DNA from 2 places in the Alcaligenes sp. LTN-3 genome. Region 2 is predicted to be linked to the other one. Evidence: riboswitches for the same ligand, from Rfam matches in the RefSeq annotation. Region 2 holds a riboswitch; the other holds the start of a gene.
The links. A riboswitch is a leader RNA that binds a small molecule or an ion and turns the genes downstream of it on or off. The one in region 2 is predicted to bind S-adenosylmethionine.

Region 1 (14,635 bases), on a different contig from region 2:
AGCGTGGACGTAGAAATTGAAGTTCAAGCCTGGCTGGGCGATCGCGCCTAAGCCGCTTTCAGACCGACGGGTCGTCACACAAATTCACGCTACCGGGCCTTGGATATGGCACACTGAATTCCTCTAGTCCAAGGAGAATTCTGATGCGTTTTTTTGCTTCGGCCCGTCACACTTTACTGGCTTGTTCTGTCTTAGGTCTGGGCACCAGCATCACCGCCTACGCAGCCACGACTGACCAAGCCGCAGAACCGACTGCGATCAAACGCTTTCTGGGCGATTCGGACCTGCCTTTTTCCCGCGCCGTGCAAGCCGGGGACTTTCTGTTCCTGTCAGGACAAATCCCGCTGAACGCGAAAGGCGAGATCGTGCGCAGCAGTATTGAAGATCAGACCAATGCCACGCTGGACCGAATTGAAGAGACGCTGAAATTGGCCGGTGCAGACCTTAGCCATGTCGTCAAAGTGACGGTGTATCTATCTGATATGGCCTTGTACGATCAGTTCAACAAAACTTATAAAGAACGCCTGGGCAGCAACTTTCCGGCACGCTCGTTGGTACAGGCCAAACTGGTGGGTGGTGTGGACGTAGAAATCGACGTTCAGGCATGGACGGGCACTAAAACCAGGCCAGCCAAGCATTGATACCAGCCCCTTGCCATAGCCGATCCCTTATAAGCGGCACGCTTACTGCCTGACTGTCTTGTATGGCACACTAGCACCCTTAGCCAGACCTTTTACCCGCGCCAGGCTTACCGCCTGGCGTTTTCGTTGCCTTTACGGACTCTCTCATGATCTACGCGATTACTGCCCTTTTCGCCTTTCAGTTAATCGGCGAAATTCTGGTGCAGACACTATCTTTGCCGCTGCCAGGGCCTTTGGCAGGCATGCTGCTTCTAGCTGCGGCCTTGCTGATTCGTGGCGGCGTACCGGCCTCGTTGGAGAGCACAGCCAGTGTCATGCTACAGAACCTGATGCTGCTATTTATCCCCGCCGTAACCGGCGTGATGTTGTATTTTGATCGAGTAGCCCAGGAGTGGCAGCCCTTTTTGATCGCCACCTTGGGCGGCACCGTCATCACCATGGTGGTCACAGCCTTGGTGCTCAATCGTCTGCTTAAAAACCACCAGGAAAAAGAGTAATGACGGACGGACTTTTTCAAATCTGGGTCTTTCTGTCCAGTTCGCCCCTGCTGTGGCTGACCTTGACCTGCTCGGTCTACGCAGGCTCGGTCTGGATGTACCGCAAATCAGGTAGTAGCCCGTTCTTGCTGCCGATTCTGGTCTCGGTTCTGGTGATTGTGTCCCTGCTCTTGCTGACCCGCACGCCCTACCCCGTCTATTTTGAAGGGGCCAAGTTCATTCACTTTCTGATTGGCCCTGCCACGGTTGCCCTGGCTGTGCCGCTCTACAGCCAGCTGCGTCAGTTGCGCAAGATCTGGAAGCCACTAACCATTGCCCTGCTGATTGGCTCGGTGACCGCTATTTTCAGTACGGTGCTGATTGCCTGGGCCTTGGGTGGCTCGTTTGAAACCATCATGTCGGTGGCACCGCGCTCGGCCACCATGCCAATTGCCATGGCTTTGGCAGAACAATTTGACGGGCAACCTTCCTTGGCGGCTGTCGCTGTTGCCATTACTGGGATCGCGGGCACCATTATGGCGCGCCCGCTGCTGAACGTGCTGCGAATTGATCGCCCCGAAGCCCGTGGCTTTGCTGTGGGCGTGACGGCACACGCCATCGGCACCGCCCGCGCCTTGCAGGTTCATGAAACGATTGGGGCGTTCTCTGCCATTGGCCTGAGTCTGAACGGGATCATGACCGCCGTGTTGGTGCCCTTTGTTCCTATTATCTTGCGCTGGTTAGGTGTGGCCTGAGCCAGGCGGGACAGCCTGGCTCTAGCGCCACTCGTCTCGATAGACGAAACGGGGCATCTGCCAATTGCGATGCAAAGCCAGCATACGGAAACCCAGACCGATAATCATGGGGCCCAACAGGGTGACATACGGGTTCCAATCCAAATGCTGGGCGCCCAAATACAAAGCGCCAGTCAGCATGGATACACTGGCATACATCTCCTTGCGTAGCAGCAAGGGGATGTCATTGCACAAGATGTCACGCAAGACACCACCTGCACAACCGGTAATCATGCCGCTGAGCAGCACCACCGTAATCGGCAGCTTCATCTCCAGCGCAATCTGGCAGCCAATCACGGTAAAGACCACCAGCCCCATGGCGTCGAGCAGCAGGAACAGGCTGTGTAAGCGCCGCATGATAGGGGCGATCAAAGCCGTAAGGATAGCCGCACCTGCCGTAATCCACAGATATTCAGGATGCTGCACCCAGGTCAACGGGTAATGCCCCAACAGCACGTCCCGCACCGAGCCGCCACCCAAAGCGGTGACACAAGCGATGGTGCACACCCCCACCCAGTCCATGTCGCGACGGCCTGCGGCCAGCGCCGCGGTCATGGCTTCGGCGGTGATGGCAATAATGTAGAGAACAAGTAAGAGCATGATATTTTTTAAGCATCAAGCTGTTGAAGAAGCCCCCGATAGCAACGCAGCATCAGCAAGCCAGGCACAGCAATAAAGACGGTACAAATAAAAAAGCCCGGCCAGCCCAGGGATTCGACCAGTACAGGTGTCAAAGGCCCAGCCAGATACGTACGCCCCACTGCCGACAAGGCCGACAGAAGTGCAAATTGAGTGGCGGAATAAGTCCGATTGCACAGGGCCATCAGCAAAGCGACAAAGGCTGCTGTGCCTAGGCCGCCGCACAGATTTTCCAGACCGACCACCATGCCCATCAGCCACATGGATGGCGCGGTTTCAATCGCAATCCACCAATAACCCAGGTTGGAGACAGCCTGCAACACACCAAAGATCATCAATGCCCGGTACAGACCCAGACGAGCCATGATTGCCCCGCCCATCAAGGCCCCAACCACCGTCGCCGCCAGGCCAAACACCTTATTGATCGTGCCAACCTCGGACAGCGTAAAACCGGCCGCACGAATCAAAAAGGTGGTGGACAAGGCACCGGCAAAGGCATCGCCCAGCTTGTAGAGCACAATCAGCGCCAGAATACTCCAGGCGCCAGGGCGCGAGAAAAAATCTGCCAACGGTGCCACGACCGCCTCAGACAAGCTACGGGGCGGACGGCTCTGTTCCTGTGGTTCTGGTGAAATCAAGGTCACCAGCGCACACAGTGCCATGAAACCACCCATCAGAAAATAGGTATTGGACCAGCCCAACCAGCGATCCGCCAGAATCAAGGCCAGACCACCGGAGACGATCATGGCGATGCGGTAACCCATGACCTTGACCGCCGCCCCCGCCGCCCGCTCCTGCGCTTGCAGCACATCGGTGCAATAGGCATCGAAGGCAATGTCCTGCGTCGCTGACAAAAAGGCCACCCACACGGCCAGCAAGGCCAACGCAGTCAGGTTTACGGAAGGAGAAAACAAACCCATGGCCGCAATCGAGGCGGCCAGCAGCAATTGGGTCAACAATATCCAGCCACGCCTGCGCCCCATGAACGGTGGTGCATAGCGGTCAATCAGGGGGGCCCACAGAAACTTCAGCGTATAGGCCGAGCCGACCAGCGTCAGAAAACCGATCTCGGTCAGCGAAACATTTTCAACCGTCGCCCAGGCCTGCAAGGTGCCTGAAACCAGGGCCAGAGGCAGGCCGCTGGCAAACCCCAGAATCAGCAAAGGCAAGACTCGGGGACTGGTATAGACACGTGACACGTCAGGCCTTATTAGCGCTAAGCAGCAAGAAAGTGGGGAGACTCGAAACGATACATGGCCAAAGTACTGCGCCAGCCCGGTAAAAAGCGCACCGTGTCGCGACCATTGAATGCGGCACGATCAAGAATGCGTACCCCCACCGCCTGGGCCAGATCTTGAAAGTCTTTCATGGTGCACAAATGGATGTTGGGCGTGTTGTACCACTGGTAAGGCATTTCGCCAGTGACCGGCATGCGTCCGCGCAAAATGCTCCAGCCATGCGGCCAATAACCGAAGTTAGGAAACGAGACGATACCATACCGCGCCACCCGCGCCATCTCGCGCAGGATGTGCTCGGTATGGTGCATGGACTGTAAGGTTTTGGACAGCACAACGGTGTCAAACTGCTGATCGCTAAATAGCGCCAGACCCTCTTCCAAGTCCTGCTGAATGACATTGACGCCACGACGCACCGAAGCGATCACGAACTGGTCGTTCAGCTCTACGCCTGTACCAACGACCTGGCGCGTATCGCGCAGATGCGCCAGCAAAGTGCCATCGTTACAGCCCAGATCCAGCACACGCGAACCTGGCTCAATCCACTGCGCAATGCGCAGCAAATCCGGTCTTAACATGACATCATCCACCTGTGTTTGCGGCTTAGTCATTCTGCCAGCACCCCTGTCGTGCGCGTGCGCGCAGGCAAGCCCAAATTAGCGGCGATCTGGTCATAGTATCCCTGCACAACGGCATGATAACGAGGGTCTTCCAGCAAAAAAGCGTCGTGCCCGTGCGGGGCATCGATTTCAGCATACGTTACCTGGCGCTGATTACGCAGCAGGGCCTGCACGATTTCACGCGAACGCTCGGGCGAGAAACGCCAGTCCGTGGTGAAGGACACCAGCAAGAACTTGGCCTGCACATTTTCCAGTGCCTTGACCAGGTCCCCCTGAGACTGGCGCGCAGGGTCAAAGTAATCCAGCGCACGAGTGATGATCAGGTAGGTATTGGCGTCAAAATAGCGCGAGAACTTCTCGCCTTGATAACGCAAATAGGATTCGACCTCGAATTCCACGCCGTAGTTGTAGTTGTATTCGCCACCTTGGGCTGGCGCACGCTGATTACGGCCAAATTTTTCGGCCATGGCCGTATCAGACAAATAGGTGATATGGCCCACCATGCGGGCAACGCCCAGACCTGCTTTAGGCACCACACCATGCTCGTAGTAATTCCCACCGTGAAACTGCGGGTCGGACAAAATGGCGCTGCGGGCCACTTCGTTAAAGGCAATGTTCTGGGCCGACAGGCGCGGGGTGCTGGCAATAACCACACAGTTCTCCACACGCTCGGGGCAACTGATGGCCCAGCTCAGGGCCTGCATGCCACCCAAGGAGCCCCCCATGACGGCAGCAAACTTGCGGATGCCAAAGTAATCGGCCAAGCGGGCCTGAGCACGAACCCAGTCTTCTACCGTCAGCACGGGAAACTCGGAGCCCCACGGTTTGCCAGTGGCAGGGTTGATACTGGACGGGCCGGTCGAGCCAAAGCAGGAGCCGATATTGTTGACGCCGATGACAAAGAAACGATCGGTATCCACTGCTTTGCCAGGGCCGACCATATTGTCCCACCAGCCTATGCTTTTAGGATCGTCGTCGTAATACCCGGCCACGTGGTGCGAGGCATTGAGGGCATGGCACACCAATACGGCATTGCTGCGTTCGTCGTTAAGGGTGCCATAGGTTTCGACTGCCAGCTCGTAGCTGGGCAGCACTTGCCCGCTGCGCAGATGCAGGGGTTCGTCAAAGGCGATGAGTTCGGCTTGTACGGGGCCCACGGAACCTTCGGGGATCAATCCGCAGGATGGGCTAAGGGCGCCAGTGTCGGCGCTAGGGACGGAATCAGTGGCCATCAGGACCTCTTTAGCTGGATTTATGGAGCGCCCGCAAGCGGATCAGGCAAATCGGCGCAAAACGTATAAGACAAAATTCTAGCATCGCTGCGGCGCGGCGTCCAAATCGACCAAGCTGGATCGATTCAGGACCCTGGGCAATGAACGCAGCCAAGAAAAGTCAATGCTTTGATTTACATCATTATTTTCATTCTCATCTGTCTGCCAGCTAAGCTAAATTTGAGTACATTGGCCCGACGTTTACCACGAATGCATGAGGAATGGCTTTACCGTGACGCATTTAACTTCACGCGAACAGTCCTGCCTGAACTGGGCTGCCCATGGCAAGACCAGTTGGGAAATCAGCATCATCCTGGGCATTACTGAGCGCACGATCAACTTTCACTTTCAAAACGCCTACGCCAAGCTTGGGGTCTACAGCCGCCAAGCGGCCATTACCCTGGCCTTGCAGCGGCGTCTGATCAGCGGCGACCCAGCTAGCGAGCTAAGCCGTCAAAGAAAACCTTTGCCTGAGCCGCATCCGGAGCCTTACCGGAATCCGTCATAACAAAGCCCTGCACTATCCAGCCTGGCTCCATACGGATCATGGCCTCCAGCCGCAAGGCGACGCCCCCCACATCGCGCGTCATGAAAAACACCTGACCTGGTGGTGGCAGTTGTATCTGGCTTTTCTCGCTGACCTGCCCATCCGGTATAAATTTCCCGCGCAAAGAGTCATGCAGCGCCTCGTACAAGCGTTGGCGGGCGGTCTCGTCCTGTTGCAGCTCCATTGGCAAAATCACATGGCCCACGGTGTAGCTTTGTCCACCCGCCGTGGCGGTCGTCAGATAAAAATCCAGTTGATACTGCTCGAAATCCAGCAATCGGTGACTGGTGGTGGGCTTACCGGGCAACATGGCCGACAGGCCAGTGTGTTCAAGCTGAACCTTGCGCCAGTTAAACTCCGGACTGCAGGCGGCCAAAGTCAAGAAGGCCGCCAGTATCGCAATAATGCGCCTGATCATCATGGTGCTAATCCCGTATCCCGTTTCATGCTTTTCATCGGCTGGTTGAACAGCCGCCTTATACTCGCCCTGCCCGATACGCCTTTTGGCGCAACTTAACAAAGCAAGTGTGGTCGGACTACTATTTATAGACGGGGCCAGGCCCCTTTGAACAGTCCCGTATCTTGCACCCGATTTCGAAAGTGGGAAACACCACCATGAACACCAGCCACGAACGCCGCCTTGCCCTGCAACAGAATCCCGAGATTTTGCAGGGAATCTTGCGCGGCATCGAAAAAGAAGGACTGCGCGTCGATGCGCTGGGCCAATTGGCAGCGACCCCCCACCCTAAAGCCATTGGGTCGGCCCTGACCAACGGCCACATCACCACCGACTACGCCGAGGCCCTGCTGGAGCTGATTACTGAACCGCAAGCCCGAGTCGAGGACGTGCTGCAAGAGCTGACTGACATCCACACGTTTGTGGCTGGCAAGCTGGATCAGGAAATGATCTGGAACCAGTCCATGCCTGCGCTGCTGCCTGCCGAAAAGGATATTGCCATTGCCTGGTACGGCACGTCCAACACGGGCATGCTCAAGCATGTGTACCGCCGTGGTCTTGCCGAGCGCTACGGCAAACCCATGCAATGTATCGCCGGGGTGCATTACAACTTCTCTCTGCCAGATGGGATCTGGCCCTTGCTCAATGTCTGTGGCGACAATTTGCAAGACCAGCGCTCCAACGGCTATTTGGCGCTGATCCGCAACTTCACGCGCTACTCCTGGCTGCTGATGTACCTGTTTGGTGCCTCGCCCGTACTGGATGCGAACTTCCTGCAAGGGCGCAGCAACAGTCTGGACAAGATCGACGAGGACACACTGACCATGCCCTGGGCGACCAGTCTGCGCATGAGCGATCTGGGCTATCACAACAAGGAAGCCCAGGCCGAGCTTCAGCTTTGCTACAACGACCTGGACACCTTTGTGATGCGCATGTATCACGCTGCCGTCACCCCTTGGCCGGATTACGAAAAGCTAGGCACCCACCGCAATGGCGAATGGATTCAGCTCAATACCCATATTCTGCAGATTGAAAACGAGTACTACTCCAGCATTCGCCCCAAGCGCACCACCCAGCGCAGCGAGCGTCCGGCCACCGCTCTGGCCCAGCGTGGTGTGGAATATATCGAAGTGCGCTGCCTGGATATCGACCCGGAATCGCCCACCGGCATTTCCGAGCAAACCTGCCGCTTTCTGGATACGTTCCTGCTGTTCTGTACCGTACAAGACAGCCCCTTCTTCCCGGATGGCGGTTACTGTCAGGACAGCAAGAACAACTTTGCGACCGTCGTACGTGAAGGCCGTCGCCCCGGCCTGATGCTGACCAATCAACAAAAGGAAAGCGTCAGCCTGCAAGACTGGGGCCATGAGATTCTGGAATCCCTGCTGCCTTACGCGCAAATGCTGGACCAGGCCCTCAATACCCACGGTCACACAGAAGCTGTGCAGGCCCAAATCCGCAAGCTGGACAACTCAGAGCTGACTCCTTCTGCCCAGTTGCTACACCATTTGCGTGAAACCGGCTTGAGTTTTCACGACTACGCATTGCAACGCAGCCGCGAGCATCACGAAACCTTGCTGGCCCATCCTTTGTCTGCCGACAAGCAAGCCGCCTTCGAGCAACAGGCTAAAGAGTCTCTGCAAGCCCAGATTGATATCGAAGCGCAAGATCAAGAGTCCTTTGAGGACTACGTCCATCGCTACGAACGCAACCTGATTCCTCCTGCGGTGGAGAACAGTTAAACCCCATCGTGATGCAATGCCGCCCGCAAGGGCGGTTTTTTTTTGCCGCCGGGCCGCCCCAAGGCAAAACCTCTCCCCGGGGGACAGCAAGCCGAAGGCGTCGCGAAGGTTTTTTTGTCGCCGGGCCGCCTCACGGCTCGGCGCCCCCGGCAAAAAGTCCTCCTAGGGCGGCAACAAGCCGAAGGCGTCGCGTGGGGGCTTTTCTTGACCGTCTTCTGCACACGAATGGGAGACCGGGCTCACATTGAGCCACACACCCGACACGCTCTTTTTTCCCCTTCCCTCAAAAAGTTTTCCCCTCTATTTTGAAAAGTTATTGTTATGTTATAACATCCGAAAATTAACAAACCGGAAGATGAGATGCGTTTCCAACCCCGTCCCTTGCCACTTGCCCTGGCGCTGCTTTTGTGTGCCTCTGCCCAAGCCAATGAACTTGAAGAACCTGTCCCTGAGCTGGCCCCTATCCGAATTTCCGCCAGCCCCCTGGCCTTGCGACAAACCGAGCTGGCCACCGCCAGCACGGTCCTGCAAGGCCCCAAACTGGATTTGCGCCGCAGCAGCACCTTGGGTGAATTGCTGGACGGTGAGGTCGGCATTCATGTAGACAGCTTCGGTAGCGGTGCCAGCCGCCCCGTCATTCGTGGTCAGACCGCGCCCCGCGTCAAAGTCCTGAGCGATGGCGCAGAGGTCATGGATGCGTCGGCCATCTCGCCCGATCACACCATCACGGTCGACACCTGGCAGGCAGACCGCATCGAGGTGCTACGCGGCCCATCAGCCCTGCTGTACGGCGGTGGTGCCATTGGCGGTGTCGTCAACGTATTGGATCGCAAAATCCCCACAACCATCCCCGAAAAGGGGTTTGAAGGTTCGGTGCGCGCTCAGGGTTCCACCGCTGACCGTGGCAGGATCGGCGCAGTGGAAATGACAGCAGGCGAAGGCAATATCGCCTTGCACGTCGAAGGTGCCTCACACCGCAGCCGCGACTATCGTGTCCCCAACTGGACCGACAGCCGTGTCAAGGACTCGGACTCCAGCACAGATACTGGCAGCATCGGTCTGTCCTTTATTGGCGACCGTGGCTACATAGGCGCGGCGTACTCTTACCGCGAGGGCAGCTACGGCCTGCCCGGTCACAGCCATGAATATGAGGACTGCCACCCACACGGTGCCACCCTGCATTGTGGCGGCCATGGTCATGACCACGGCCATGATCACGATCACGGACACGATCATGACCATGATCATTCAGCCACGGCTCACCTGCGCACCGAGCGTTTCGATATACGCGGCGAACTGCGTGATCCTTTACCCGGCTTCAAGCGTGCTCGCCTGCGCGCCGGGGCCACCGACTACCAGCACGTCGAAAAAGATGGGGATATAGCGGGCACCCGCTTTACCAATCGCGGCTACGACACCCGCCTGGAGCTGGAACACAATCCTTGGGGGCCCTTTGAAGGCGTTATCGGCCTGCAAACCAGCCAGTCTGATTTTGCTTCCCGCGACGGCACGGAAAACTTCATCCCGCCCACCCGGACTCGCAGCCAGGGCTTGTTCCTGCTGGAAAGCGTGAACTGGGACGACTGGCGTCTGGAACTGGGCGCTCGTCAGGAATGGCAAACCGTCACACCCGACTCGCAAACCCTGGAGCGCCGCAAAGGCACGGCCACCTCCTTCTCCTTGGGCACCGTCTGGGACTTTGCGCCTGAATACGCTGCCAGCCTGTCCGTATCCCGCTCGCAGCGTCTGCCCACGGCTCAGGAACTGTTCGCCAAAGGCGTACACTTTGCCACGCTCAGCTATGAGCGCGGTGATCCTAACCTGGATCGTGAGACCAGCCATACTGTCGATCTGGGCCTGCAAAAACACCTGGGCGATCTGCGCTTTGATTTGCGTACCTTCTACACCCGCAGCTCGAACTATATTTATGGCCGCAGCCTGGACCGTCACGAAGACTTCCAGCTGATTCAATACAGCCAGGACAAAGCTCAATTCTGGGGCCTGGAAGCCGAGGCCTCCTACCCGGTCACGTCCTGGGCCTCGCTGAGCGTCTATGGCGATCTGGTGCGCGGTAAACTGCAAGATCCCGGCCGCAACCTGCCCCGCATGCCTGCCGCCCGCCTGGGTATTCGCACGGATGTGAACTGGCAGAACTGGTCCGGTTTTGTGGGTTACACCCATACCTTCGCCCAAAATCGCGTGGCTGAACATGAAGAAGGCTCGCCCTCCTTCGGTTTGCTCAGCATGGGTTTAAGCTACCGCCTGCATATGGACCAAAACACCTACACCCTGTATCTGAGAGGAAATAACTTGCTGAACAAGTTGGCCTACCGCCATACCTCCTTTATTGCCCGTCAGGCCCCCTTGATGGGACGCAACATCCTGGCCGGGATACAGGTGGAATTTTGAGCAAGACCGCCCTACACACGGGTAGCCGTCTCTACCAGATCGTGGCCGACATGCAGGGCGACCGTCCCTGGGGCAACGTTCTGGATGCCGGCACCGGCAAGGGCTCGCTGCGCTGGCTGCTGACGCTGGACACAGAACGCTGGACAGCCATTACCGCCTCACCCGGTATGGCCGAACAGGTTACCCGTGAACTGGGCGACCAGAAACGTCCCGAGGACCGCCTTCTGGTGGGCAACTGGAGCGACCCGGAGTTTCTGCAAGGCGAACGCTTTGACACGGTTCTGGCGGATTATCTGCTCGGTGCCATAGACGGCTTTGCCCCCTACACCCAGGACCAGTTGTTCAGCCGCCTGCGACCGCTTACCAGCCAGCGTCTCTATATTATTGGTCTGGAACCTTACGTGCCCTATAGCAGCACGGACCCGGCGGGCAAATTGATTGTGGAAATAGGCCGTTTACGCGATGCCTGCCTGCTGCTGGCCGGCGAGCGCCCGTATCGCGAATACCCGATGGACTGGGTACTGCGTCATTTGCGGCAATCCGGCTACCGTTGTGTGGATGCACAACGCTTTGGCATTCGTTACGGCGACAGCTTTATCCACGGTCAACTGGATATGTGTGACGGGCGCCTGCGCCGTCTGAAGGACCGTAATCTGGCCTTGGCCTTGTCCGAGCATGTCCAAACCTTGCGTAAGCAGGCCCTGGCCTTGAATCAGACCTTGGGAGGTCTGCGTCATGGTCATGACTATGTGATTTGTGCCGAAGCTATTTAAAACCAGAAAGCAACACAGGAAAAAGATAAAGGGGCCTTGTCAGCCCCTTTATCTTTTCCAATACACCACTGCTTCACACCGTGTCGCAGCAAGGCCCCCGAAGCACCGCCAGGTTCCCTATTCTTATCAGGCACTGCCCTGCTTGTTTCAAACATTATCCCTAGCTGATTGACCTGAGAACACCTTGCCCCGCCTCCAGGCAAAGGCTGAACACAAGCATACAGATGAAATTAATCATTTTGCCCTAGGCCAAATGATCGAGATCAATAGTTAGCCAACCTCATCCGAATCTTTCTTGGAACCGTATTTTGGCAAACAGCAGACACAAAAAAAGCAGCCATAGGCTGCTTGCATTACGACGCGTTATAACTGAAAACTCACACCAGACCTTGAAAAACAGCCCTAAAGGGCCGTATAAACAAGGAATTCTGGCGCGTCCGACAGGAATCGAACCTGTATCGAGGGCTTCGGAAACCCTAATTCTATCCATTGAACTACGGACGCCAAGCTGGCTATTGTAGCGCGAGTTTGGAGTTTTTTTCAGCATCTATCGGGCAATTATGAGTGTGCCAAATCAAGAGTCAGATACAAGAGCGATACACTCCGCTATAATCCATGGTTGCGCGATCTGGGTCGGTGGCTTGGTAGACACGTCCTTGCGCACACCCATTAGGTAGGCGCAAGCCTTTATTGGTGGCCGTCAAAGGCCCTCCCGTCATTTCTTGTACGAACTCGCAGGATCCGATAATGAGCAACACGGAACAAAAACCCGAAGAACACAACGAGGGTCACTCAGCCATGATCAAAACCCCTAAACAATTGCTTGTGACCGTGGCTCTGGCTTTCTTGGTGCCCATCGCGATTATTGTCATGCTGGTCAGCCTGGTTACCTCCACCATGGGTGCTGGTGCTGGCTCCGCTGCCCTTTCCCCTGAAGCCATTGCTGCCCGCATTCAGCCGGTTGCTGGTTTCAAACTGGTTGACGCCAATGCCGTCAAAGAGCTGAAAACTGGCCAGAAAGTATACGAAACCACCTGTACCGCCTGTCACGGCACCGGTGTGGCCGGTGCTCCCAAGTTTGGTGATCAGGCTGCCTGGGGCGAGCTGCTCAAACTGGGCCAGGACGAGCTGATCAAGAATGCCATTCACGGCATTCGAGGCATGCCTGCCAAGGGCGGCAACCCGTCACTGGACGATATCGAAGTGGCCCGTGCCGTTGTTTACATGGCCAACGCAGCTGGCGCTGACTTCAAAGAGCCCGAAGCGCCTGCCCCGGAAGGTGAGCAAGCCGACGCCAAACCTGAAGCCGCCGCTGCTGCTGCAGATACCCAACCCGCCGAGGCCCCCGCTGCGGATGCCCCTGCCGCAACACAAACGGCTGCCGCTGACGACAGCAAAGTCGACCCGGCAGGCATCAAACTGTACGACACCATTTGCTTTGCCTGTCACGCGGCCGGTGTCGCCGGTGCGCCCAAGTTTGGGGATCAGGCTGCCTGGAAGCCCTATATCGAATCCGGTATGGACACTATGCTTCAAAAAGCGATCCACGGTGTTGGCGCCATGCCTCCACGCGGTGGTTCGCAAGCCTCTGACGACGAACTTCGCGCTGCTATCCAACACATGGTTAACGCCGCCAAGTAAGCATTGCATCAAGGCTCTGTCCTGGCACAGAGCCTGCAAATACAAAAAGCCCGATGAATACTCATCGGGCTTTTTCTTTGCCTGAACCTGTCGACAAAGAAGCGATACAGAAACAGCCCCTTACACCAATAAAAAAGCCTGAGTCCGGTGTCATCCCGAACCCAGGCTTACTCATCGCCTTGTTGACGGCTCTGCCTCTAGAACGCTTTATAAAGCCTCATAACGCGTCCAGAAAAGCAATCTGAGACGCTTACTGCGCCTTGCACTGCGCCAATGCCGTCAAGGACATGCCCAACTGCACACGGCGTTGCAACCAAGGGCTGGCGCGGTAACGCATATCACCCGTGACCGCTTGCAGCGTGTTCAGCACATCCAGCAAATCACGCGAACCAACGGCATCGCCCATGGACAGCGGACCATTGTGCGGGTAACCCAGACCCAGGCACACGGCAGCGTCGATATCCGACGGTGTCGCAATCTGCTGCTGAGCGATATCGCTGGCGATGTTCACGATGGTGGCCACCAAACGCTGGGCCACAAAACCGGCGGAGTCCTCGATCACGCTGACAGCCGTACCATCGCTGGCCAACATGGCCCAGGCTTGATCGCGCCATTCTGGTGTGGTCGCCGCCGAGCACATCAGCACACGGCGACGGCCTTTTTCCAGACCAAACAAGGTATCCAGCGCCACGGTGCGTGCAGGGTCCAGGCCGTTCAGGGACACCAAAGTCGCCACGTCTTCACCGTAAGGCGTCAATAAAATCAGAGCATCGGCAGGTGGCTGGTCACCTTCCACCACGTTCACACCCAGCTCACTTAGCAATTGCAAAGCGCGAGCCTGGCCTTGCTCGTGGTAAGGCGAGACCCACACGGGCGCCAAAGAGGCCACAGCAGGAACGGCAGGCTCTTGAGGAACCTGCTTCTTACCATCTTCATACTTATAAAAGCCTTCACCATTCTTGCGACCAAACAGCTTGCCCGCGTGACGCACTGCCGTGATGGGCGAAGGACGGAAGCGAGGCTCGTCATAGAACTGGCGGTAAATGGACTCCATCACCGGGTGAGACACATCCAGCGCGGTCAGATCCAGCAGCTCAAAGGGGCCCATGCGGAAACCAGCTTGTTCGCGCATGATGGCGTCGATCTGGTAGAAAGGTGCCACACATTCCTGGGCGATTTTCAGACCCTCGATATTCATGCCACGACCGGCATGATTCACGATAAAACCGGGCATGTCCTTGGCGCGCACAGGCGTGTGGCCCATATCACGCGACACTTGCATCAGGGCATCCCCCACTTCGGGCGATGTGCGCAAGCCATCAATAACCTCGACCACTTTCATCAGGGGCACGGGGTTGAAGAAGTGATAGCCAGCCACGCGTTCAGGGTG
Region 2 (14,635 bases):
ATGATGGTGAAGAGGGTGGGATAGCTGAATAACTTGCGATAACACCGCCAGAGTAAAAAAGCCGAAGCAACATGGGCACTGTTTCGGCTTTTTTGTGCTTGGTTATTCTTCAGTGCAGCTGGAGTTTGTTCTGGGCGCTTTGAGTTGCATCCTGAAAGAAGTTCTACTGGTCGGCGGTTGTAGTGCCAGCAGAGAGCTTGGGCGCATCGAGATGATCCCCGCAGAATTTGCATGGCAACTATTCTCGCCCTCAAACACGATTTTCAAACCTTTTGTGTGCTGAATGTACAAAACAAAAAGCCGATCATCTTGCGATGATCGGCTTTTCGGAATTTTGGTGCCCAGGAGAGGACTCGAACCTCCACACCCGAAGGCACATGGACCTGAACCATGCGCGTCTACCAATTCCGCCACCTGGGCTTTGATTAAGGCTGCTGCCCGTCTCAAGCATTAAATTATAGGATGAGATCCCAAAGTAAAGCAAGCGTTTTTCACTCGATAAATTCAATTTCAATTTTTAGTTGATTGGCATTCTCATTATCATTATAGTGTGTCATGTGATATAGCATAAGAGTATGGACATGAAATTCAATACAGTGGATGTCGAGCGCATGCTGCTGGATATGGGCCAGGGCCGAAAGTACTCCGCTCGGGCCATGCAGCTCATGCTGATGGTTCTGCTCAAAGAGGGCAGTACTCACGGTTATCAGTTGATTCGCCGCTTTGCGCAGCTTAGCCAGAACAGCTATGTGCCCAGCGCGGGCGCGGTGTATCCCGCCCTGGCGTATTGCGCCACGCAAGGCTGGGTGCTGATCGAAGAAGAAGGTCGTCGCAAGATGTACAGCCTGACTAAGGAAGGTCAAGCGTATTTGCAAGAGCAAAAGGAAAAGTGCGATTACCTGATGCAGTCCCTGACCTATCGCGGGCGCAAGCTGGTGTGGATACGGCAGATGCTGGCCGAACACAATAGCGACGAGGATTTGAAGGCCGCGCAGGAGCAAACGGGCTGGTTGCCGGAATTTGTCCAGGTACGCCACAGCCTGAAGCAGGCCATGTTTGAACAATCGACCGCCAGTCTGGCGCGACAGGCGGAGGTGGTGGCCATTCTGGAAAAAGCCATCGCCGAAATACGGAACTTGCCCAAGGAGTCTGAAAAATGCAGTCCGAACAATTAACGCAGAAAGTGGCTCATACCCTGAAGTTGCGTTTGCTGACCGTGAAAAAGCGGCGCGAATTGGGTCCTGATATGGTGCGCATCACCCTGGAAGGCTCGGATCTGGAAGGTTTTTATACCCCCGGCTTTGATGATCACGTCAAGCTGATTTTCCCCGACCCGGCCACCAAAGAGTTGCGTCTGCCCCAAATGGGCGATCGTGGCATGGTCTTTGCTGCCGGACAGGAAAAGCCCCCCATCCGTGATTACACGCCTCGCCTGTTCCGTGAACAGGAACTTGAGATGGATATTGATTTTGTGGTCCATGGTGAAGGTCCTGCATGCCAATGGGCCATGCAAGCCAAAGAGGGTGACAAGCTGGGCGTGGCCGGTCCACGCGGCTCCTTTCTGGTCAGCAAGGATCTGGATTGGCAAATCCTGATTGGCGACGAAACCGCTGTGCCTGCCATGGCGCGACGAGTGAATGAACTACCGGCCAACGTGAAGGTGCAGGTTTACGTGCTGGCACGTAATCTGCTGACCGTGGGTGCGATGGAAGCGCCGGACCATGTCACGGTGAACTGGATTCCTTCGCTGGCCGGTCTGAATGGCATTTTGGATGCCCTGCGTGCTGCGCCCGAGCTGAGCGGCATCGGCCATGTATGGGTCGCCGCAGAATATGCCATCGCTCAAAGCCTGCGCGAATACTGGGTGCAAGAACGCGGTCTGGACAAAGGTGCGATTCGGGCCAGTAGCTACTGGCGTCAAGGTGACCAGGGCGAGGATGCCCCACGTCTGGACTAAGCGGCTTTTTGCTGAGGGTAGGGCTGGGCGCGCAAGCGTCCGCCTACGTTCAGGACGGGCTGTAAATCCGTATCCAGCACGGCATTGGGATGAGCCAGACGGTGCTCGTCAATCAAACGGGCAATGGCATCCATGTTCAGCAGCAAGGTGCTGTCGATATCATGCTGGAAGCGAGCCCAATAGCCACCGCGACAACTGGAACCCAGCCAGCGCGGCTCGTAATCCCCGACCGTATCAGCATGCAGTTCACATACCACGGCCAGCCGGGAACATCCGGGGCGCAGGACAATGCGGTAGCTGTGCTGCTCTAAAGTCAGGTGATAGTAAAACGGTGCAGACGACATGAAATACTCCTGTTTAGCTCTTGGAAGGCGCTTCCGGGTGAGCAAGTTGGATTAAAAGACCCTTTGCCCGGTAGGGGCCAAGCATAAAAAAACCCGCTGGCAGCGGGTTCTTGTCTTGATGATCCCATTGATTGCCAGATGGCCATATCTTGAATCCACCTTGTGCGGGTACACAGGTTGGCATGGGTTGCCCCAACTCTTGATATAGCAATAAGCATAAAAGCGATTCTTATGAAGTGCAAGGGCCGCGTTTATTTCCGTCGGATATGAAAAAATACAGAAATAGTTTGCATCATTTAAAAATCGTGCTATAGTTACCTTCTGTCTTGCAAGGGTTGGTTGAAAAACAAATTCCGCAGTCAGAGCCCAGGTGGCGGAATTGGTAGACGCGCATGGTTCAGGTCCATGTGCCTTCGGGTGTGGAGGTTCGAGTCCTCTCCTGGGCACCAAAATTCCTAAAAAGCCGATCATCGCAAGATGGTCGGCTTTTTTCATTCCAGCCCAGAAAGTCAGGTGCTTGAGCACCTGACGTGAGGACGAGAAAGGTCGGGCATGCAAGCCCGACCGGGGTCGCGCCTGTGTGACCGAGTCCTCTCCTGGGCACCAAAATTCCGAAAGGCCGATCATCGCAAGATGGTCGGCTTTTTGTTGTGTGTGTGTTCAGAGTGATGATTGGCCTTTTCTATTGATTGCAGCCCGCGTCTGATTAGTCTTGTGCACTTGGCTTTCTCGCAGCCCCATGGCCCAGCAGTTGCATGAGCTCCTGCCTGTAGTAGGCCAAGCACCTGTATGCTCTTGAGTCATAACATTGGGGTGGCTGTACTCTGCGGTTTTGTCCCGGTGATCGTCACGGGATTGCCCTCCTGGACGAGCTAGCCTGTGGCGCCCAGCTATCCCCTGCTTATGGCGGCGTTACTCAGTATCGTGGCGTTGCTGTCAGTCAGCCGCAAGCTGAGCTTTTTTATCTATGGTGGCTTCTTGTCTCTTGCCGTATTTATAAGATGTATTTAATATATATCTTTATGGGCGGTGGCGATTTCATCAACTGCCTCACCTCATGTTAAAGGGATAGAAAATGCAAGTTGGAATGCTGAAACTGGCGGGTCTGCGACATCCTGAATGTGCCGATAAAGTAGCCATTGCCTTGGCGGCTATCGATGGCGTGCAAGCGGCAGATGCCTCATTCGAAAATGCAAAGGCATCGGTCCGTTTTGATGAAACCCAGGTCTCGCTGGAAGACCTCCATGCTGCCGTTGAGCAGGCAGGCTATCAAATCGCCAAACCTGTGCATGGTGAAGATGGTGCTTGTTGCGGTGGTTGTGGCGGTTAAACTCACTACATCCTGGAGTTGAAAACCGATTGTAGAAACACAGTCGGTTTTTTTATGGCTGTACGAAGCAGGGGCAGGCACGGGTGTGATGGGGTGGTGCCCTGAGGGTTTCAGCTTGGTCCCGCCAGTGCTTGTTTGCCTATGCATTCACAAGCTTGTAAAGAAAGCAGCCGATTATGTGGTGATGATTCTTTATGTGGAAATGGCTGTGTTCAAACAGGAAAGGAGTCGCATTGCTGCTCGTTTTCTGACGCAGTCAGGCTTTGTCGCACTGATGCTGAAGGATATTGAATTGGTGAAGCAGCAAACTACAAAAGGCCGATCATTGAGAAATGATCGGCCTTTCGGAATTTTGGTGCCCAGAAGAGGACTCGGTCACACAGGCGCGACCCCGGTCGGGCTTGCATGCCCGACCTTTCTCGTCCTCACGTCAGGTGCTCAAGCACCTGACTTTCTGGGCGAGAATGAAAAAAGCCGACCATCTTGCGATGATCGGCTTTTTAGGAATTTGTGGTGCCCAGGAGAGGACTCGAACCTCCACACCCGAAGGCACATGGACCTGAACCATGCGCGTCTACCAATTCCGCCACCTGGGCATATCGTTGTATGCTTATGGTTGTGCCAAAAGCTTTTTAACGACTTCGCTGCGTGAGCAGCAAAGAAAAAAGATTATAGGCATACTTTATTAATAATGGAAGTGTCCTTTTGAATAAAAAACATCAAGACAGTACTGAGGACCGTATTCAATCAACGGGCCGTTATGAGTTGCCGCCTGACTTTGACCCGGATACCCCGACGCGGGAAGTGATCTTGGCGGGGCTGCGCGAGGATGCAGACGGCCTGACCATGCAGGCTCTGGCGAAAAAGCTGGGCCTGGGCAAAGAAATTACGGTGGGTTTTGAGCGGCGTGTACGCGCAATGGAGCGCGATGGGCAACTGCTTATTTCCCCCGAAGGCAAAATTCGTAAAAACAGCCAAACTGGCTTTATCGCAGGCAAAGTGTTGGGCCATCGCGACGGTTTTGGTTTCTTGCAGCGCGACGATGGGCAGCCTGATCTGTTTTTGTCGCCACGAGAGATGGCCAAAGTGTTGCACGGCGACCACGTTATGGTGCGTATCGTCGGTGAATACCGTGGCAAACCAGATGCCTCGATTGTCGAAGTTACTGCGCGTCATACCAGTAAGCTGGTGGGCCGGTTCTTGCGCGAGCGTGGCACGTTTATCGTGGTGCCCGAAGATCAGCGTATCAAGCACGACATCCTGATCCCAAGTGGAGATCAGGGCGAGGCCGAGCCCGGTCAGGTCGTCACGGTAGAGATCACCCAGCAGCCCGAGCGCCATCGCCAGCCTTTGGGGCGTGTCATTGAAGTGCTGGGGGAAATTGATGATCCCGGCATGGAAATCGAAATAGCGGTGCGCAAGTTTGAAGTGCCGGTCGATTTCTCCGAGAAGGCTCTCAAGCAGGCAGCCCGTATTCCTGCCAAGGTAAAGCCATCGGAATACAAAGGTCGCGTTGATCTACGCGATGTCCCTTTCATCACCATTGATGGTGAAGACGCACGGGACTTTGATGATGCGGTGTATTGCGAACGCGTTGATATTGGCACGGGCAAACGCTCGCGCTGGGCGTGGCGATTGCTGGTGGCGATTGCCGATGTCAGCCATTACGTACGCTCCGGCGATGCCTTGGATGAAGACGCTCTGGAGCGGGGTACCAGCGTGTATTTCCCGCGCCGTGTGATCCCCATGTTGCCAGAAAGCCTGTCCAACGGGATCTGTTCTCTGAACCCGTCGGTAGACCGTCTGGTCATGGTGTGCGATATGGTCGTCTTGGCTGATGGTCCCAAGTCCGGCACCGTATCGGCCTATCAGTTTTATGAAGCGGTCATTCACTCACATGCGCGCACCACGTATTCCGATATCTGGAGCGCCCTGCAGCAGCCTACAGGTCCGGCCGCCGCACAGATTCAGCATGTGCTCGAACCTGTGCAGAACCTGTACTCCTTGTACCGTTTGTTGGCCGAGCAGCGCACTGCACGAGGTGCCATTGATTTTGATACGGTTGAAACCAAAATCGTGTGTAACCCCTTGGGTCGCATCGAGCGTATTGAACCTCTGGTTCGTAACGATGCCCACAAGCTGATCGAAGAGTGCATGTTGGCAGCCAACACCTGCGCTGCCGACTTCATTGCTCGTAGCCGTCGCAATGGTTTGTACCGTGTGCATGAGGGCCCAACGCCACCCAAGCTGGAAGCCTTGCGCGAATATTTACGTAGCTTGGGTCTGACCCTGGAAGGGGGCGACGAACCGACTTCTGCCGATTACGCCAAAGTGGTGGCCGCCGCTCGTGGTCGTTCCGACTTCGCCATTATTCAGACCATGTGCTTGCGTTCCATGCAGCAGGCTATTTACAGCCCGGAAAAAACGGGTCACTTTGGTCTGGCTTATTCACAATACGCTCATTTCACTTCGCCCATTCGCCGTTACCCGGACTTGCTGGTGCACCGCGTCATCAAGGGTATTTTGAAAGGCCAGCGCTACATTCCGGCGATTGCCGAAGAACCGGGCGATGCCGCCTTGCCAGCCAGCAAGCGCGATTTTGCACGCTGGGAAAAACTGGGTGCCTTGTTGTCGGCGCGCGAACGTCGTGCTGATGAGGCCTCTAAAGATGTGGAAGCCTGGCTCAAGTGCTGGTTTGTCAAAGAGCACGTGGGCGAGGAATACTCTGGCAAGATCAGTGGTGTAACCAGCTTTGGTTTGTTTGTGACGTTGGATACCTTGTATGTGGAGGGCCTGGTTCACGTCTCGGAGCTGGGCGCAGATTACTTCCAGTACAACGAAACCTCGAACGAGTTGCGTGGTGAGCGCACTGGTTTGCGCTATCGTCTGACCGATGCGGTACAAGTGCAGGTCGCCCGTGTTGATCTGGAGGCGCGCCGTATTGAGTTCCGTCTGGTTAAAGGCGTGGGCTACAAAGCGGTGAAGGCGGCGGCCGAAGGGTCTGATCCGTCCGAGCGGCCCATCAAGAAAGCGGCTTCAACCAAGCCGCTGGCCTTGAAGGGCACCACGGCCTCCCAGCGACGAGCTTCTCAAAAGCAGGCCGAGCGGGATGAAAAACGCAGTACGGAGAAGGCAGCCAAGTCCGCCAAATCCACGCGCAGCCCTAGAGGGCGACGCCGATAGGCGTACAATGCCAAGCCGGGCTTTTTGCCCGGCTTTCTTTATTTGCTCTTATTTCCCCCAAGGATTGTTATGCCTCAGCAGGTTTTGGCCGGTTTCCATGCCGTTATTGCCCGAGTTCGTTTCAGCGCCGCTTCGGTGCGCGAGGTCTATGTGGATCAGACCCGGCGCGACAAACGGATGCTGGCCTTTATCGAACAGGTAGAGCAGGCAGGCTTGAAAGTCATGGCCGTGCCGGTCGAGCGTCTGGATGGTCTGGCCAAAGGCACACGTCACCAGGGTGTGGTGGCATTGGCTCTGGAGCAAGAGCTGGCCGTTGATGTCAACGAATTGCTGGATGATCTGGAAGAGGCCGGTCAGGTTCCTTTTTTGCTGATTCTGGATGGGGTCACAGACCCTCATAACCTGGGTGCCTGCCTGCGTAGTGCCAACGCAGCCGGCGCGCATGCCGTGATTGCGCCTCGTGATCGTGCCGTGGGTCTGAACGCGACGGTCTCGCGCGTGGCTTGCGGTGCAGCCGAATCGACACCTTACATTACGGTGACGAACTTGGCCCGTACCATGCGCATGCTGCGTGAGCGCGACGTCTGGCTGGTCGGTACCAGTGATCAAGCCACCCACACATTCCACCAGGTGGATGCCCGCCGCCCCATGGCCTGGGTGATGGGGGCCGAGGGCGAGGGCATGCGCCGTCTCACCCGTGAAACCTGCGACGAGCTGGTTTCCATTCCCATGATGGGTGCGGTAGAAAGCTTGAACGTCAGTGTCGCCAGTGCGGTTTGTCTGTACGAAACCTTGCGTCAACGTAGCCAGGCCTAATTTCTTTTAAGTCTTGTTACTTACTTAATTACTTATTTGTATAAAAAACGGCGGGCTTCATTCGCCGCTTCACCAGATAATAAGTAATTGGCCGTCAGCCGGGCAAAACCCAATCGGTGCTGACGGTGTGTACACGCATTATGGGCTTTGAAACGATCATGGAAGAAAACGGCTTTATTACCTCTACCTTGCACTCTGACCGTCGTTTGGGTACGCAGTATGGCGCTATTCATCAGCCATTGCACCCATCGACCGAGTTCGGTTTTCAGGATGCGCGTGAGCTGGCCGCAGTCTTTCAGGGCAAATCCGGCTTTACCTATTCTCGTCAGGGCACACCCACCACGGCGGCGCTGGAAGCCAAGATTACGCGTATGGAAAAAGGGGTGGGCAGCGTCAGCTTTGCAACCGGTATGGCCGCATTGACCGCGACCCTGTTTACCTTGCTGCGCCAGGGTGATCACCTGATTGCCAGCAAATATCTGTTCGGTAACACCAACAGTCTGTTGGGCACCTTGCGCGACCTGGGTGTTCAAACCACGCTGGTAGACGCAACCGATGTGGCCCAGGTGCAAGCCGCGCGTCAGCCCAATACTCGCATGGTGTTTCTTGAAACCATTGCCAATCCGGGCACACAGGTGGCTGATTTGAAAGGGGTGGGGCAATGGTGTCAGGACGAGGGCTTGTTGTATGTGGTTGATGCCACTTTGTCCTCGCCTTACCTGTCGCCCGGCCGCGAGTTCAAAGCCTCTTTGGTGGTCAACTCGCTGTCCAAGCACATTGGTGGCCACGGTAATGCTCTGGGTGGCATGGTGACAGATACAGGTCTGTTTGATTGGACGACCTATCCTAATATTGCCCAGGTGTACCGCAATGGCAATACGCAGAACTGGGGCCTGGTACAGATCCGTAAGAAGGGCTTGCGCGATATGGGCGGCACCTTGTCGTCCGATGTGGCCCACCGTTTGGCTGTAGGCTCGGAAACCTTGCCGTTGCGTATGGAGCGCATCTGTTCCAATGCGCTGGCTTTGGCGCGCCATTTGAAGGCTCACCCCAAGGTGAAGCACGTGCAGTATCCGGGTCTGGAGGATCACCCCCAACACGAGCGTACGGCTCAGTTGTTCGGCAATCGCTTCGGCGGCCTGATGAGTGTCGTGCTGGAAGAGGGCATCGAAATTTTCGACTTCCTGAATCGTCTGAAAGTCTTTGTTCTGGCTACGCACCTGGGTGACAACCGCAGTCTGGTGCTGCCCGTTGCCCATACCATCTACTACGAGATGGGGCCCGAGCAGCGTGCCCTGATGGGTATTTCCGACAATCAGTTGCGTATCTCTGTGGGTATCGAAGAGATCATTGATCTGACGTCCGACTTTGATCAGGCACTGGCCCAGTCTTAAGTTCTTTGCACAGCTAGCCATGGTTCAGCCTGGCTTGTATCAGGGCTAGATGCTGCATCGCTTGTTGTAACTCGCTGCACTCCAGATTCGCGTAGCCAAATAGCAGATGGCGTGGGTCGCTGCCGTCCGCTTCCTGGCTGGCGGCCTGTGCCAAAGGGTATAGGCGTATGCCATAGCGAAGCGCTGCCGCAGCAACGTGATGGGCATCCGGGCCTTGTGAAGGCAGTCGGAAAGCCAGATGCATGCCAGCATTGTGTCCGCTGACCACTCCGGTATTTCCCCATGCTTTTTTCAGTCCCTGCAGCAGGGTATTGCGTTGCTCCAGGTAACGGCGACGCAAATACTGCAGGTGCCGAGGATAGTCATACTCATCAAAAAAACGTGCCAGAATAGCTTGTGTTAACCAGGGCGATCCATTGTTGAGCAAGGCCTTGCGAGCAATAAAGTCCTGGCTCAAATGGGGTGGACAGACCATATAGCCCAAGCGCAAACCAGGCCCCAATGTTTTCGAGAACGAACCCAGGTAAATTACCTGTCCGGGGCTCATGGCCTTGAGCGGCGCGGGTAGGGCCGGGCCATAACAGAAGTCTCCGTCGTAGTCGTCCTCAATAATCAAAGCACCGCTGGAGCTGGCCCAAGCCAGCAGCTCCTGCCTGCGCGGCACTGTCAGCGTGTGCCCCAAGGGGTATTGATGGGAGGGCGTGACAAAGGCTAGTTGGACCGCCCTGTTGGGCAATTGATCGGTGCATAAGCCGTGTTGATCTACAGGCACGGGAATGCCCTGAGTACGATGGCGTGCCAGTAGATGCCTGAAGCCGTTATAGCCAGGCGATTCGTGCACCGCACAGCTGTTTTCGTCCAGAAAGTGAGCCGCAATCAGGCTCAAGGACTCCTGCGTCCCTGCCGTAATGAGGATGTGGTCCGGGTCAGCCAAAATGCCTTTGCTGGCGGCCAGATAATCTGCAATTTGCAGCCGCAAACCCCATAAACCTTCAGGCGGTGGATAGTCCGTCATACCAGTGCCTGCATAACGCAATAGTTGATTGGATAGGTAAATGAACTGGCGCAGCGGAAAGGCATGAAGCGAGGGGCGCCCAATCTTGAAATCAAAACGAACCGGCACACTGGCGGCGGGCACATGAACACCGCTGGCCAGGGCCGTGCTGGTACGCAGGTTGCGTGAACAGTGGGCCGTCTCCATGACAAAATCCGGCACCAGTCGACTGCGCCCGTTGCGGGTGGGCGTGGCGACAAAAAAGCCCCGGCTGGGTTCGCTATGAATCAGGTTGGAGTCGATTAGCAAATCATAGGCACCCATGATCGTGTTTTTAGAAACCTGCAGCAAAGAAGCCATACGGTTGATTGAGGGCAGGCGATTGCCTTCCTGCAAACGTCCCGAACAGATCAGGGTTTCAATTTGACGTGCAATTTGTCGCTTATACGGTGGGCTATGGGTATGAGAGAGCGTAATCGGTAAAGAAAACATGGCGGGACTGGAAAAATAATCAAAACCATCAAGGGCGAGCCAAGCCGGGCCACTATAGGCAGCAGCCTCTAGTTTTAACTTGAGTTAGCTCAAAGTGATGATTCGTTCGTGATAAATTTATCCGACTTCTTGATCTGCCAACTGGCCTTTTGTCATGGATATTTTTATCTCAGTAAGAGTGTTTAATTTATTGTAATTACGATATAAAAAAACCATTCCCATTATGTAATCTGTATCCATACCTTCTCAGTAAAAAATAACAATCGTTATAGTTGTTATGGTCTTGCCCTTTAGCAAGGCAATTGTTGGAGGTAATGGAATGTATAGAAAAATGATGACCCTGGCCTTCCTGTCTACCAGCGTCAGTGCGGCTCTGGCGGCACCGACGCAAGAGCAAGTGCGGGTAGACAACTTGTTTCAGCAAAACTGTGCGGTGTGTCACGCAGCCGACCGGGGAGGGTATATTGCTCCGGGCTTGCACAGTGATCGCCTGGTTCAAAGCGAGATTGCCTTGCGCGGCACCATCATGACTGGAATCCCGGATACCTTGATGCCGCCTTTTGTCGGACGTTTACCCGACGAGGATATTCGTGCCCTGGCCAAGATGATCAAGAACGAGCCCGTGGTGGAACGCAGTTGGGACATGGATCAAATTCGTGCCAGCGTGAAAGTACTGGTGGACGAATCCACCTTGCCCAGCAAGCCCAATTACGAGATCGACTCCGTCTACGACTTGATGGTCATCATGGCCCGGGGACGCTACGGTCGGGGGGATGGTTCTAATCAGGCACGCGCCGTTTTCATCAATGGCAAGAACAATCAGAAGGTAGGAGAAATCGCCACGGTTGGTGCGCCACATATCATGGAGTTCAGTCCCAGCCATGAGCGTTGGGGTTACCTGAAAAGCGATGATGGTCACGTCTACAAAATTGACCTGTACACCTTGCAGATTGTGCGGCAGGCCAAAGTGGGCCTGACGGGGACCGGTATTGCATTGTCCAAAGATGGCAAGTGGTTGGCACTGAGTTCTTTTGTGCCCAATAGCATGGTCATCCTGAAAGCCGACACACTGGAGCCGGTGAAGTATCTTGCTCTGGAGGGCGAGGACCCGGATGGCAATTTCATCAAATCCGCCGGCGGTCCCATCATTGGCAGCCGCATCAATAACAAGTTTGCACTGACGCTGCGCCAAGCCGGGCAGATCTGGATTATTGATCCGGACAAGCCAGACATGCCGGTCACCAAACTGGCCAAGGTGGGCCGCATGTTGCATGACACTTTCCTGACGCCTGATGGTCGCTACTCCATGGTGGCTTCCTACGATGACAACAAATATGTGGCGATCGACTTGAAGGACGACAAGGTGGTGCGTGATATTCCAGCTGGCTGCCAACCGCATGCAGGCTCGGGGGCGGTTACCGAAGTGAATGGTCGCATGCTGGCTTTCGGTACCAATATGGGCAGCTGCAAGCTGGGTTCGGTTGTTACGGCCTGGGATACCAAGGACTTTTCCGTGGTGAAACAAATCCCGGTAGCCGGGGCCACCGAATCGCCTGCCGCACATCCCAATGCACCGTATGTGGCGGTGGACATTATTGACAAGGACAAGCGCGCTTCCTGGATTCAGTTAATCGACAAAAACACCTTGTCGGTGGCGAAAACCCTGGATGTGGGCGGCCATGCCTTCTTCCCTAACTACAACCGCACAGGAGATTACTTGTACGTCAGCTCGGGTTACTGGGGGGACCGTCTGAAAATCTACGACAGCCGTAGCCTGGAGCTGGTAGCCGAGCACAAGATGGAAAGCCCATCGGGTATTTTCTCTCGCGCTCGCACTCGCTGGCTCACCATCGGTCAGCCTGAAACCCAAAAATTCTAAGCAAAGGAATGTCATGAAACAGCTTTTTATGGGTGTGGCTCTGGTTGGTCTTTTAGGCTCAGGTGCAGCGTTGGCGGCGGATAAACCCGCCGGTTTACAAGGTTCGCATGGGCAGTCACAACTGTCGGCCCAGGCGTCATCCATGTTGCCTTTATGTGCCTCTTGTCATGGTCTGGAAGGTGTCAGTACGGAAGGCATGTACCCCAACTTGGCGGGGCAGAAGGTGGAGTATCTGGTCAAGCAGCTGCAGCAGTTCAAATCCCGAGAGCGTAACGATCCCATCATGAGCCCGATGGCTGAACCGCTCAGCCCGGAAATGGTGAATGAACTGGCTGCCTACTTTGCCAGCTTGAAGTAAGTGTGAACTGGGCGCCAGTTTTTACTGGCGCCTTAAGGATGTCCTGCAATGAATGTGTTTCCCTTGTTCTTCAATCTGACTGGCAAAGCCGTTGTTGTTGTAGGTGGCGGCTCGGTTGCCGAACGTAAAGTTCGGCTCTTGTTACGCGCAGGAGCGCGGGTGACGGTGGTTGCACCGGAACAGACTCCCTGGTTACGGGCCAGCGCGCAAGCAGGGGCGCTAAGCAGCTTGTTCACTGCTTTTGTCGCCGAGCATATTCGCGAGGCCTGGCTGGTTATCGCGGCCACCGGACGACGAGAAATAAACCGTATCGTGGCTCAGGCGGCCGATGCCTTGCATCTGCCCTGTAATGTGGTTGATGACGGGCAACTGTCCACCGTGCAGGTTCCTGCCATGATCGACCGTTCGCCTTTAATGATTGCGGTTTCCTCGGCAGGGTCTGCACCTGTGCTGGCGCGGCGGGTTCGGGAGTGGATAGAAAGCGAGTTGCCTGAATCCGTAGGGGACTTGGCCGGTCTGCTGGCTCGTCGTCGAGCTGATATCAAGCAAGCTTTTCCCGAGGTGCATACTCGCCGTCATTTTTTTGACTACGTGCTTGATGGCCATATTCCTGACCTCCTGGCACAAGGAAAGTCCACCGAAGCATTGGCAGCTTTTGATGACGCCTTGCAGAAGCAGACCCCCCAGCAGCATGTTCAGGTCACCATTTTGCCTATCGCGGATTTGGAGGCCGTGGACTTGTTGACGCTGCGCGCCCTGCGAAAATTGAATCAGGCGGACTGGGTCTTGTACCTGCCTCTGATCCTGCCCGCGATTCTGGAAAAAGCACGCCGTGATGCCCGTTTGATGGCCTTGGATCAGGCCGGTGTGGTCTTGCAAGATACCCTGTTGAATCAGGCGTTCTGGACACCGCTATGCCGTTCATGGGCGCCAGGAGAGCGTATCGTCATTGCCTGGAAGTCTTCGTGGGATGTGCAACCTTTGCTTGAGCTGTTAAAGCAGCAAGGCTTGAGCTGTGAACTGGCTTAGAAGTGTTGGAGTGATGAAGAGCTAGGTGGCGTGTGCTTGCTACGTTATATGGAGCTGCTTGAGTGAGGCAAGAATTCTTGCCTCACTTTTTTTGTCTCTTGTTTGTGCAGGCTTATGGGCCTGGAAATGATGAACTTTGCCAGCATCCACATCCACATCCACATCCACATCCGCTTCAGCACCAGCATTGGCATCTGCACCAGCACTGGCACCGGCAGCATCATCATCGGTGTTTGTATTTGTACCGGTACAGAGTATGCAGGAAATCCGGGGTTCGGGTCCGTCTCCGTCCAGACTTTTATCCGAACTTGGCTATGTCTGGAGACTGTATTCGCCTCTCAGTGCTGCTTTACTGTTCTGGACAGTTGCTTTGCATGGTTTCGTGGCCGGGCGGGGAAGGGGATTCGGGATTGGGGTACAGCGAAAAGGGCTTTGACTGGCTTCTTGATTGGGCAGGCTCAGGCAGTAATTTCCCGGTTATTGAGATAGCAACCCGGATCTTCTGCCCATACATTGCCCGTACTTTTTTCTGCCCTGGTGCGCGTATTACCATTGCAAATATCCAGGTAGGCGCATCTCGCACAGCGTCCCTGTACAGGCCTTGGCCGTTGGCGCAGTCCCGCTAACAAAGGATCTTGATTGTTGGACCAAATCTCTGAGAAAGGCTGTTTCAGCACATTGCCTAAGCTGTAGTGCCACCACATGGTGTCCGGGTGTACATTGCCACGGTTATCAATGTTCGCAATTCCTTGGCCGGAGGAGTTTCCACCCCATTGACGCAACATGGTCAGAATTTTTTTAGCCTGATCTGGGTAGTGGCGTCGTACCCAGTGCAGGAAGAAAACGCCATCGGCATCAT

Region 1: it holds a riboswitch for S-adenosylmethionine, as region 2 does, so the genes downstream of both, metX (homoserine O-succinyltransferase MetX) here and AC6I6N_RS05210 (hypothetical protein) in region 2, are expected to answer to the same signal.

The regions. Positions count from the first base shown of each region.
Region 1 covers NZ_JCAPDN010000002.1:114,468-129,102, reverse strand. The annotation lists gene AC6I6N_RS08805 (RidA family protein) at 1-51, shown strand, start outside; gene AC6I6N_RS08800 (RidA family protein) at 144-641, shown strand; gene AC6I6N_RS08795 (CidA/LrgA family protein) at 788-1,138, shown strand; gene AC6I6N_RS08790 (LrgB family protein) at 1,138-1,872, shown strand; gene AC6I6N_RS08785 (trimeric intracellular cation channel family protein) at 1,894-2,511, opposite strand; gene AC6I6N_RS08780 (muropeptide transporter) at 2,520-3,749, opposite strand; gene metW (methionine biosynthesis protein MetW) at 3,767-4,396, opposite strand; gene metX (homoserine O-succinyltransferase MetX) at 4,393-5,637, opposite strand; SAM riboswitch at 5,627-5,705, opposite strand; gene AC6I6N_RS08765 (response regulator transcription factor) at 5,909-6,184, shown strand; gene AC6I6N_RS08760 (hypothetical protein) at 6,114-6,644, opposite strand; gene gshA (glutamate--cysteine ligase) at 6,839-8,422, shown strand; gene AC6I6N_RS08750 (TonB-dependent receptor domain-containing protein) at 8,783-10,831, shown strand; gene AC6I6N_RS08745 (class I SAM-dependent methyltransferase) at 10,828-11,604, shown strand; tRNA gene AC6I6N_RS08740 (tRNA-Arg) at 12,034-12,108, opposite strand; gene AC6I6N_RS08735 (c-type cytochrome) at 12,352-13,245, shown strand; gene AC6I6N_RS08730 (3-hydroxyacyl-CoA dehydrogenase) at 13,496-14,635, opposite strand, start outside.
Region 2 covers NZ_JCAPDN010000001.1:1,086,514-1,101,148, reverse strand. The annotation lists gene AC6I6N_RS05230 (NAD(P)/FAD-dependent oxidoreductase) at 1-4, shown strand, start outside; tRNA gene AC6I6N_RS05225 (tRNA-Leu) at 336-420, opposite strand; gene AC6I6N_RS05220 (PadR family transcriptional regulator) at 582-1,175, shown strand; gene AC6I6N_RS05215 (siderophore-interacting protein) at 1,157-1,957, shown strand; gene AC6I6N_RS05210 (hypothetical protein) at 1,954-2,301, opposite strand; SAM-I-IV-variant riboswitch at 2,419-2,512, opposite strand; tRNA gene AC6I6N_RS05205 (tRNA-Leu) at 2,666-2,750, shown strand; gene AC6I6N_RS05200 (heavy-metal-associated domain-containing protein) at 3,377-3,631, shown strand; tRNA gene AC6I6N_RS05195 (tRNA-Leu) at 4,143-4,227, opposite strand; gene rnr (ribonuclease R) at 4,337-6,814, shown strand; gene rlmB (23S rRNA (guanosine(2251)-2'-O)-methyltransferase RlmB) at 6,884-7,630, shown strand; gene AC6I6N_RS05180 (cystathionine gamma-synthase family protein) at 7,789-9,024, shown strand; gene pdxR (MocR-like pyridoxine biosynthesis transcription factor PdxR) at 9,038-10,510, opposite strand; gene AC6I6N_RS05170 (nitrite reductase) at 10,830-12,389, shown strand; gene AC6I6N_RS05165 (c-type cytochrome) at 12,403-12,747, shown strand; gene AC6I6N_RS05160 (precorrin-2 dehydrogenase/sirohydrochlorin ferrochelatase family protein) at 12,796-13,776, shown strand; gene nirJ (heme d1 biosynthesis radical SAM protein NirJ) at 14,235-14,635, opposite strand, start outside.